3 regions of the Edwardsiella piscicida genome follow, and region 3 is predicted to be linked to each of the others. Evidence: predicted binding sites of a transcription regulator. Region 3 holds the regulator's gene; each other region holds the start of a gene.

Region 1 (3,779 bases), 610 kb from region 3:
ATGGAAGTCAAAGCCGATGGCGTCAGCGTATTTCATCTCCTGCAGCGCGCGGCAGTTGGCCTCGATGAACGGCAGCAGCTCTTCGGTGAACTGCAGCGGGTTCTTGGCAAAATCATATTTCTTAAAGGCCAGCCATGACCAGCTGGTAACGGCGTCGCAGTACAGCAGGGCCTTGCCGTAGGGGGCGGCGTTAGGATATTGATCCAGCAGCTTACGTACTCCGCCCACCGGGTCAAAGGCGTTGGCGTCGGTGGTCCCCATGGTACATACCACGGAGGCTACCGGGATTTTCTTGGCCTGCAGCGATTTCAGCACCGCCTCCAGGTCGTTCAGATCCATCGCGTTGGTGTCAGGATCGGTCTTGATGCGGATGATGTTGTCCATCCCTAGGCCCATCCAGTCGGTGCTGTTCAGCATCGTGTAGTGCGCCTGCTGAGAGCACAGCACCTTGGCATCGGTACGAACGCCGCTGTGGCGGGAGTTCGGCAATACGCGGGTCAGCGCATACTTAACATGGTAAGTCCAGCAGCCTGAGCCGCCGTAGGTGTACAGGCAGCCGGCGTGTTTGGCGTCCCAGCCGACCATGTTGGCCAGCATCCCGGCGCTTTCCAACTCGGCGCGGTGAACGTTCCAGGAGTATTCACCTTCCAAAATGTTCGGAGAGAAAATTTCTGACATCACGGCCGCGATAATCGAGGCGGTATTCGCCTGCGGGATCACGTTACACATGGTCAGCGGGTGGCCCCAGTTAGGCAGCCCTTCAAACAGAGCACTGGTCTCAGCAATGACCTGGTCGCTGCTGCTCATTTTATCGGCCATTTCAATGTCTTTGACTTTATCGAAATCGATAGTCAAAGCCGGATTCTGTCCCAAATAGGCGGGGCCGCCGTCGGCAGGACGTAGCTTATTCAGCTGTTCAATGGCTTTGGCTATCGATTTGGTTAAAGGATCATGATCGTCACTGAATGCAGACGGAAATGCAGAACGCATCTCTTCGCGGTATTTTGTCCACTGTTTGTCATTATTACAGTTACACGTTTTCATTTTTAATGTCCTTGATATGGTCTCTATCACGTCAGTGATAAGCCGCAGACCCATTTTCCTGTGGCATGGCATCACAGCGAAAAGGAAAACGACTATGGAAATGTCAGTAAACTCTATATTGCATGTATTAACTCTGTTTTCTGGAAACAAAAATATCGGCTGTATTAAAACAGCATGTAGTAATGTGCTGAACGCGCCGGTTAAAATAAGTCGTGCTTGCTCAGCTAACGTTTTTAATTCTAGCACCGCATATGCAGTCATCATGAAATAAAGAGTGTAAACACGACAAAAAGCCGATTGCGACGTAAAGCGAGCTAATCCTTTCATAATACAAATGGAGCTATGCCGTAAGTGTACTATTGCGTGATGGTCATCCCAATTGTGGCGCAATATCATGACCATGCAAATCCTGTGCCTGAATATTTAAATGCTTTTGATTGCTAATTTCGAATGAAACAGAGTGGGTGACATATGAAACATTATGCAATGGTTGTTTTTGATTATTATGAATGATAATTGCGCAGAGGGTATTTTACGCGCGCTGAATATCACCCCGCTGTAATTAAAACGTGCGTAGAGTTTAACGGCGTCATTATTTACGAACGGACGGGAACGGTTTTCCCGGCGGACTCTGTCCGACGTCGCCGTCGCGATAGCGCGGCGGTTGAATCGCCCTAATTGTGCTGTATACTCATACAGTATAATGGAGGCGTGGGCAGGCTGATGCGTAAGATCATTCACATCGATATGGACTGTTTTTTTGCGGCGGTCGAGATGCGGGATTTTCCGGGGCTGCGCGAGGTGCCGCTGGCCATCGGCGGCAGCGGCGAGCGGCGCGGGGTGATCAGCACTGCCAACTATGCGGCGCGGCGCTACGGTGTCCGCAGCGCCATGCCGACGGCGCAGGCCCTGAAGCTGTGTCCCCATCTGACGCTGCGTCCGGGGCGGATGGCGGTGTATAAGGGCGTTTCTGCCGAGATCCAACGCATCTTTCACCGTTACACCCCGCTGGTCGAGCCGCTGTCGCTGGATGAGGCCTATCTGGACGTCAGCGACTGCCCGCTGCACCACGGTTCGGCCACGCTGATAGCCCGGCAGATCCGCGCCGATATCGCCGCCGAGCTGCGGCTAACGGCCTCGGCCGGCGTCGCTCCGCTGAAGTTTCTGGCGAAAATCGCCTCTGACATCAACAAACCCAACGGCCAATATGTGATCCCGCCGGAGCAGGTCGATGCCTTTGTTCTGGCTCTGCCGCTGGCGAAGATCCCCGGCGTGGGAAAGGTGACCGCCGCGCGCTTGGCCGAGCTGGGGCTGCATACCTGCGCCGACGTGCGCGCCTACGATCTGGCCACGCTGCTGCGCCGCTTCGGCAAGTTTGGCCGCGTGCTGTGGGAGCGCAGCCTGGGGCGCGATGAGCGTGAGATCAATCCCACTCGGCAGCGCAAATCGGTTGGCGTGGAGAAGACGCTGGCGCAGGACATCGACGATTGGGCGGCATGTCGTCAGCTGATCGAACAGCTGTATCCCGAGCTGGAGCGGCGTCTGGCCCGGGTTCAGCCGGATCTGCGCATTGCCCGCCAGGGGGTAAAGCTCAAGTTTGCCGACTTTCAGCTGACTACGCAGGAGCACGTTTACCCCTATCTGGATCGGGACGACCTGCTGGCGGTGGCGCGGCAGGCGTGGGATTTGCGTCGCGCCGGACGCGGCGTGCGCTTGGTGGGGCTGCATGTGATGCTGCCCGACCCCGGGCAGCAGAAGCAGCTGTCGCTGGATATTCTTTGAGCCGGACGTGGCTTTATCACCGTTCTTGCGGGCGCTTCAAACTTTTATGACACCTTTGCTTTTATAATTCCGGCGGTTGACCCTAAAGGAATCTAAGTAATGGATATTATTGACCGTTTTATTAGTTACACCCAAATTAATACCACCACCGATCGTGAAAAAGGGGCCCAGGGCATCATGCCGTCGTCGCCGGGCCAGCGGGTGCTGGCGCAGCGGCTGGGAGAGGAGCTGCGCGCGCTCGGCCTGCAGGAGGTGCAGGTCAGGGAGAATGCCATCGTCACCGCGACGCTACCGGCTAACTGCGATCGCCCGCTGCCGACGGTTGCCTTTTTTGCCCATCTGGACACCAGCGCCGAGCAGAGCGCCGATACCCACGCCCAGGTGCTGCCTTACCACGGCGGCGATCTGTGCCTGAACGCCGAGCGGCAGATCTTTCTGCGCCAGAGCGCGTTTCCCGAGCTGGCCGACTACGTTGGCGATGATCTGATCGTGACCGACGGCACCAGCCTGCTGGGGGCGGACGACAAAGCAGCCATCGCCGCCATCATGAACGCCCTGCAGCACCTGCAGGCCAACCCGCAGATTGCCCACGGCCCGGTCAAGGTGGGCTTTGTCCCGGACGAAGAGCAGGGGCTGCGCGGCGCCAAGGCATTTGATACCGAGTCCTTCGGCGCCGACTTCGCCTATACCCTGGACTGCTGCGGCATCGGTGAGCTGGTGTGTGAAAACTGGAACGCCGGCGATGTCGAAGTGATCTTTACCGGCGCCTCGGCGCACCCGATGTCGGCCAAGGGCAAGCTGAAGAACTCGCTGCTGATGGCCCACAAGTTCATCGCCATGCTGCCGCCGGGCGAGGCGCCGGAGTACACCGAAGGGCGCGAGGGTTACTACTGGGTGAAGCAGCTGTCGGGCAACAGCGCGCGTACCGTGCTCAAGCTGGATATCCGCGATTT
Region 2 (3,779 bases), 1.1 Mb from region 3:
TATGCCAGTCAGATGAGTTCGCTAAAGCAGGATCTGCAGGCATTTTTACACAGTGAACGGGATTAATACCTATTTATACCGAATAGCCCGCGCTGCGCTTACCCTGAACATTATATAAAGTAATGTTTTTCTGATATTGGTGTTTTATTTTTTCTTCATATATTCCTAAAAAGTAGAAATAGCACGTCCGATCAAACTAAAAAGAATAATCCACGTTTATCAAAGGCTCTTGCTCGCTGAATTTCTTTTTCTGTTAAGCGGCGTGGTTCAGTGATACCGCGCCGTCGTTCAGCGCTGAGCGGGCGAAATGAGAAAATACCAAAAGCACCGTGGCGCTATTTAGGGTGAGACGACCCTCGGCTATTTCTATCGATGCGAACTTTCCCCATCGGCAGGTATAAAAAAACCCCGCGGAGCGGGGTTTTGAATGAAAGGGAAGAACTTAAGCCTGCGGCTGAGAAACTTCTTCTTTGATGCCTTTCACTTCGATAACAACGCGACGATCCGGTGCCAGGCAGTTGATCAGGGCAGCACGCGGCTTCACGTTATCACAGGTTGAACCGGTAACCGGATCAGCTTTACCCATACCACGGGCAGCGATCTTGTCTGCCGGGATACCTTTAGATACCAGGTAGTCAACCACGGTCTGAGCACGTTGCTTAGACAGCTTCAGGTTGTACTGATCGGAACCGATGCGGTCGGTGTAGCCCAGAACGACGACAGAACCGTCTTTCGGATCCATGCTGCTCAGCTGGCTGTACAGCTGATCCAGCGCCTGACGGCCTTCGGCTTTCAGGGTGTATTTGTTGAAGTTGAACAGAACGTCAGACTTCAGGGTGAAACGCTTGGTTTCAACGACCGGAGCCGGAGCCGGAGCCGGGATCGGTGCCGGAGCTGCGACTTCATCCTGACCGAAGCGGTATACAACGCCCAGGCTCAGCATGGTGTTGTCCGGACGTGCGCCGGTTTCGCTGCGGGTGCCAACCTTGTTGACATACTGATAGTCCAGACGGGTAGCCCAGTCTTTGTTCAGTGCGTACTCAACGCCGATAGCGGCCAGCGGAGATACGCCGGTGTCGTGGCTTGAAGTATAGTCGCCGCCGTCTGCTGCGCCGTGGATATCAGAACGCCATACCATGCCGCCCAGGCGGGTGTATACGTCCAGATCGTCCATCAGCGGGTAGCTCAGTTTGGCAGCCAGCTGTACGCCCTGTGACTTGAATTTGGCATTCACGTCACCGGTGTAGCCCATGCGGCCCAGCCAGTCGTAGCCCATTTCGAAGCCCAGGTACGGGTTGGCTTGGTAACCGAAGAAAGCACCGGCGCCCAGCTGATTCGGATGGGACTTGGTTGTACCCATGTCTTCAAAGCTGTTGCTGATAAAGTGGGACCAGCCCAGTTTACCACCGACGTACCAGGTGTCGTCTTTCGGAGCTGCCTGAGCTACGGTAGCGAAACCTGCCAGTGCCACTGCTAATGCGATCGCTGTTTTTTTCATTTTGCGCCTCGTTATCATCCAAATAGGCAATGAGCTATAACTATAGCTCTTGGTTTAATACCTTTTATACGGCTGTCGCTCGGTTTATTACGCTGTTAGCCAGGTAACAATTATAGATATCTCGGACAGCCGCTGCGATAACAAGTCTACAACGAGATTAGAAACTTACAAGTACGATGTGATTATGCTCACCAAAAAAAAGAGTGTCGTCTACGTTTTGGTAAACAGGTGGTGTTTTTTTGCGCGCAACTGAAATGGTTTTCAGCCAGTCTAACCGCTTAACCGGTGGGGATTTCCCCATTATGAATAACCTATTTTCATATTATGAACGCATCCGCGTTGGATTTATCCTAAAGTGATTTAATGGTAACGCGCTGATCCGCGATTTGCGGCATGGGCCTGAGGCGGTGCCGCCGCGGCCAATTTACCCTCCTGCGGCTGCATCAGCAGTCCGATGCTGCGACCGGCCTGCGCCGCGCGGTTGAGTCGCAGCCGTTCGGCGGCCGTCAGCGGCGGCAGCCATCCGAGTACAACGCTGTAGTTTCCGCTGCGCAGCGCCTGCTCCATCGCATAGATCGCTTCTCCCGCCTCTGCGCGTCTCAGCTGCATCACTTTATGAACCGGAACGCCGCAGGCGGACAGCCAGCGCTTGCTGGGTTTGTGCTGGGCGGTGATCCACAGCTGCCAGCGGGACTGCTCCCCCAGCTGGCGCAGTAACGGAGGCAACAGCAGCGACAGCAGCGGCTGTTGGGCGCCATATCCCAGCTCGCTGACAAAACCGCTTTGCGGCACCGTGGGCGCGCTCTGGCAAGCGGGGCGGCTGAATACGACGCTGTCTGTAGCAGGATGCAACGGGGATGTACGCATAGTCATGTTCTCGTTCCGTATACTGTATGCTTATACAGTAATTCTACCCTGTCCGAAGATCAACCTGTTTTTTTGAATACACTTCGCATTTATCGGATGTAAGGCATGGCGTCGCTCTGTTGCGTATTGGGTGTTGCGGTTGAATTGGTTATGTTGCTAATGGTTGTCCGCAGCGATCTGGTGACAGCTCATTGATTACAATGATTATTAAGGAGACATACATGAATGGACTACAGGGTGAAAAATGCCGGGTGGCGGAGTCCCTGTTTGCGGCGCTGGGGCGGGTCTTGCTGCGCTCTCAGTTCGGCGGCCAGGGCGTATGGTGTGACGGGGTGATGTTTGCCCTGATCGCGGAGGGGGAGCTCTATCTCCGAGCCCGCGATGCACAGGGGCGCCACTGTGAAGACTGCGGAATGCAGCCGTTTATCTACACGAAGCGCGGTTTTCCGGTGCGGTTGGGCTACTATCGGGTCGAGGCGGCCATATGGCAACAGCCCCAGCGCCTGGCTACCCTGCTGCGGCGTTCGCTGCAGCAGGCGCGCAGCGACAACGATATCCGCCTGGCGGCGATGCGGCGGCTGCACACTCGCCCGAATATCTCGATCAATATGGAGCGGCGGCTGTATCGGATCGGCATTCGGTCGCTGGCCGATTTGGAGCGCGTCGGGGCGACCCAGGCCTTCAGCCAGCTAAAGGAGGCGAATCATCAGGTGGGGGATCGGGTGCTATTCGATCTGGAGGCGGCGGTGCAGGGATGTCATAGTGCGGTGCTGCCGCGCCCGGTGAGCGAGGCGCTGCGCCAGTGGCTGCAGGGGAACGCGCACCGCTGGCGCTACAAAAAGTAGTCGCCGCGGCGGCGCGCGCTCAGCGGCTATGCCAAAGAGGCCTTGAGGCGGGTCAGCTCGGGCAGCAGCTCCAGCATCAGGCTGATCTGCTGCAGCACCAGCTGTCCGGCGCTGTCGCTGGGGAGATTGACCGTCAGCAGGCGCTGCTGCAGCTGCTCGATAGCCCGCTGGGTGCGACGAATGACCTCGTCATCCTGATAGTTAAGCGCATCGTCCATATAGCAGACGGCATCATTGAGCAGCGCCAGGGTGACGGGGTCGTCCAGGCGCTGGCGGTGGGCACCCAGCGCGGAGATGTAGCTTAACAGGGTGTGATTGAGGCAGAGCAGGCGAAAGGCCGCCTCTTGGGACTGCGCCGAATGGCGCGGCTCCAGCGACATATTGGAGACGACGGAGGCCAGCTCTGCGTCGCAGTTGTGTGCATCGCGGCGGGCGATACGGTACGCCAGCGCATTGGATTTCCCCTGGTGGTACTGCACTAAAATGGCATCCAGGTAGCGGCAGTCTGCGTTCAGAGTGCGAGCGATCACCGCCGGGATCTGGCGGAAGTGCCAGTCAGGCCAGATGAA
Region 3 (3,779 bases):
GGCCTGTACCTTATTGCCCGCTATGTCGGGCGTTGCGGAGGCACCATTACGCTGGAGGACAACCAGCCCTATGGCACTCTATTTTCTGTTTTTATCCCGAAGGTGAAGAGTGAACATGAATAAAATCAATATATTAATCGTCGAGGATGAAACGCCGCTGGCTGAGATGCACGCGGAGTTTATCCGCAATCATCCCTGCTGCGGCCAGCTGTGGCTGGCCGGCAATCTGGCTCAGGCCCGGGCGATGATTAAAAGTTTTCACCCGGATTTGGTGCTGTTGGATAACTATTTACCGGATGGCGTCGGGGTGCATCTGCTGCATGAGCTGACCCAGCAGCGCTATCCGGGCGGGGTGGTGCTGACCACCGCCGCCAGCGACATGGACACCGTCTCCGAGGCGGTACGCAGCGGCGCCTTCGACTACCTGATCAAACCCATCGCCTACGAGCGCCTGGGGCAGACGCTGGAGCGCTATCAGCAGCGCAACAGCATGCTCAGCGGGCATCAGAATGCTAGCCAGCGTCAGATAGACAGCATGTATAACGCCTATGCGCGCGGCGACAGCAAAGAGGATCTGCCGGTCGGCATCGATGCCCTGACGCTGGAGAAGGTGCAGGGGTTGTTTGTGGACGATACGGTACGCCATACCGCCGAAAGCGTGGCGCAGAGCCTGATGCTGAGCCGTACGACGGCGCGGCGCTACCTGGAGTTCTGTGCGGCGCGTCAGCAGATTGTGGCGGAAATCGTCTATGGCAAGGTGGGCCGTCCGCAGCGTATTTACCGAGCGCAGGGGAAAAGCTGAGCGCCGTCTGGCGGCGGCGGAAAGCACGCCGGGGCCGGCGTTTTGTGTATTTCGCGGTTTTAAATTATCCGCTACCTGTATATACTCACAGCAAAACTGTATAAACGAACAGGGGGCGGAATGAAAGCACTTACGGCCAGGCAGCAGCAGGTCTACGATCTGATTCGCGATCATATCGAACAAACCGGCATGCCGCCGACGCGTGCCGAGATTGCCCAGCGCCTCGGTTTCCGTTCACCCAACGCCGCCGAGGAGCACCTGAAGGCGCTGCAGCGCAAAGGGGTGATCGAGATTGTCTCCGGCGCGTCGCGCGGTATCCGCCTGCTGATGGAAGATGAGACGGGGCTGCCGCTGATTGGCCAGGTGGCCGCCGGCGAGCCGCTGTTGGCGCAGCAGCATATCGAAGGATTTTACCAGGTCGACCCGTCGCTGTTTAAGCCCAGCGCCGACTTCCTGCTGCGGGTCAACGGCATGTCGATGCGCGATATCGGTATCCTGGACGGCGACCTGCTGGCGGTGCACAAGACCCAGGATGTCCGCAACGGTCAGGTGGTCGTCGCGCGCATTGAGGATGAGGTGACCGTTAAGCGCCTTAAAAAACAAGGGAATATGGTGCAGCTGCTGCCGGAAAATAGCGACTTCCAGCCTATCGTCGTCGATCTGCGCGAGCAGAACTTCACCATTGAGGGGCTGGCCGTCGGCGTGATCCGCAACGGCGACTGGATCTAGGCTGTACCCCGCCCCGGAGCGTAGCGCCTCTGCGCCTCCAGGCCAGCGCGTTACCCCGGCCCCCACCCCGCGATCCTTCGGCTCGCGGGGTCTTTTTTTTTGCGGCGTCAGCGCGCCGCGCCGGCGCGATCCGGCCCAACGATGAGAGCGATGTGATGCGAGGCTTTTTCCAGGAAGACAAGGCGCTGTGGCGCCTGGCGCTGCCGATGATTCTGTCGAATGTCTCCGTTCCCCTGCTGGGTATCGTCGACACGGCGGTGATCGGCCATTTGGACTCGCCGGTTTATCTGGGCGGCGTGGCGGTGGGCAGCATGGCCACCACCTTTTTGTTTATGCTGCTGCTATTTTTGCGCATGAGCACCACCGGGCTGTGTGCCCAGGCGTTTGGCGCCGCCGATCGCCCGGCGCTGGCGCGGGCGTTGGTGCAGCCGCTGATCATGGCCCTGCTGGCCGGGGTGGGCATCATCCTGCTGCGTCAGCCGCTGAGCGCGCTGATGCTGCAGATCGTCGGCGCCGAGGCCGCGATACAGACGCAGGCGCAGCTGTTTATGCAGATTCGCTGGCTGAGCGCGCCGGCGACCCTGGCCAACCTGGTGATTCTGGGCTGGCTGCTGGGGGTGCAGTACGCCCGGGCGCCGGTGCTGCTGCTGATCGTCGGCAACGCGGTGAATATCGCGCTGGATCTGTGGCTGGTGGTGGGACTGGGCTGGAAGGTGGCCGGTGCCGCCTGGGCGACGGTGATTGCCGACTATGTCACGCTGCTGATGGGGGTCGCGCTGCTGCTGCATGTGATGCGCCTGCGCGGGCTACGTCGGGCGCATTTCCGGCGCGCCTGGCGTGGAAACCTGCGCCGCCTGCTGGCGCTGAACCGCGATATCATGCTGCGCTCCCTGCTGCTGCAGCTGTGTTTTGCCTCGCTGACGGTGATCGGCGCGCGGATGGGGGCCGACGTCGTGGCCGTCAACGCGGTGTTGATGAATCTGCTGACCTTTACCGCCTATGCGCTGGATGGTTTTGCCTATGCCGTCGAGGCTTACTCCGGTCAGGCCTATGGCGCCCGCGACGCCTCGGCGCTGCGTCGGGTATGGCGCGCCGCCTGCCGCCAGGCGGGGGCGGTTGCACTGCTGTTTGCGCTGGCCTACGGCCTGTTTGGGCGCGATATCGTCAATCTGTTGACCTCTTTGCCGCAGGTACAGTCTCTGGCGCTCGACTACCTGCCTTGGCAGGTCGTGCTGCCGCTGCTGGGGGTGTGGTGTTACCTGTTGGACGGCATGTTTATCGGTGCGACGCGCGGGGCCGATATGCGTAACAGCATGGCGGTAGCGGCCCTGGGATACGGTATGACGCTGCTGAGCATACCGTGGTTGGGTAATCACGGGCTGTGGCTGGCGCTGGCGGTGTTTTTGACGCTGCGCGGCCTGTCCCTGTGGCTGATCTGGCGCCGCTGCTGGCGCGCGCAGCGCTGGTTCCCCGCCGGGGCGGCGTAGTCCGCCGCCGATGGCGTTAGCGGGCCGACGTTTCGCCGTCGGGCGCCTGGGCACAGGCGTGACACAGGCCATGGGCCTCGATGACGCTGTGCTGCAGGGTAAAACCGGCCTGCTGTGCCAGCGTTTCCAGCTGCTGCTGCAGGAGGTCGGCCGAACGCTCATGAACCTGGCCGCAGCGGTGGCAGATAAACAGGGCTGAGGTGTGACACGGCTCATCGAGATGGTGGCACATCACATAGCTGTTGGTTGATTCGACCTTGTGGATAAAACCCTGCTCCAGCAGGAAATCCAGCGCCCGATAGATGGTCGGGGGCTTAGCCTGGGGCTCGGATACCCGTAGCAAATCCAGCAGATCGTAGGCGCTGATGGCGCCCTGCTGAGCGGCCATCAGGCGCAGCACCTCCATCCTCTGGGGCGTCAGGCGGACATTGCGCTGCCGACAGATCTGTTCTGCCTGGGCCAGCAGTCGCTGCAAAGTGGGGGTGGTCATGGTCGCGGTTCCCTGCCAATAGTGTGACGCCATTTTACCACAGTTAGCGCGATGCCCCGAAGCGCCTCGCGGCCGCTTCGGCGTCGGTCCGTTGTTTAAACCTTGTTATTTTATCATCTGAAATACATATCGACGGCAGACGCTGACGTACGGAGCGGGTAATTTAGCCCTGCGCTGCTCACCGTTGGCAATGGATCAGGCTGTGACGCGAACGCGCCCATTCGATAATTACATTATTCGTATATCTCTAAGCGAGATAATAAAAATAACT

The links. Region 3 encodes LexA, which represses DNA repair genes until DNA is damaged. Its sites were predicted from a motif close to TNCTGTATGTACATACAGNA; they were not measured.
Region 1: dinB (DNA polymerase IV) is a predicted target of LexA. The motif match lies at 1,726-1,745, and genes of this name have one in related genera.
Region 2: sulA (SOS-induced cell division inhibitor SulA) is a predicted target of LexA. The motif match lies at 2,386-2,405, and genes of this name have one in related genera.

What each region holds. Positions count from the first base shown of each region.
Region 1 covers NZ_CP090968.1:870,230-874,008, forward strand. Annotated here, with positions in the region: gene L1P05_RS03890 (pyridoxal phosphate-dependent decarboxylase family protein) at 1-1,044, opposite strand, end outside; gene dinB (DNA polymerase IV) at 1,768-2,826, shown strand; gene pepT (peptidase T) at 2,926-3,779, shown strand, end outside.
Region 2 covers NZ_CP090968.1:1,379,566-1,383,344, forward strand. Annotated here, with positions in the region: gene matP (macrodomain Ter protein MatP) at 1-66, shown strand, start outside; gene ompA (porin OmpA) at 443-1,498, opposite strand; gene sulA (SOS-induced cell division inhibitor SulA) at 1,859-2,371, opposite strand; gene L1P05_RS06225 (TfoX/Sxy family protein) at 2,587-3,210, shown strand; gene yccS (YccS family putative transporter) at 3,237-3,779, opposite strand, start outside.
Region 3 covers NZ_CP090968.1:258,431-262,209, forward strand. Annotated here, with positions in the region: gene dpiB (sensor histidine kinase DpiB) at 1-123, shown strand, start outside; gene dpiA (two-component response regulator DpiA) at 116-802, shown strand; gene lexA (transcriptional repressor LexA) at 923-1,531, shown strand; gene dinF (MATE family efflux transporter DinF) at 1,687-3,018, shown strand; gene zur (zinc uptake transcriptional repressor Zur) at 3,035-3,508, opposite strand.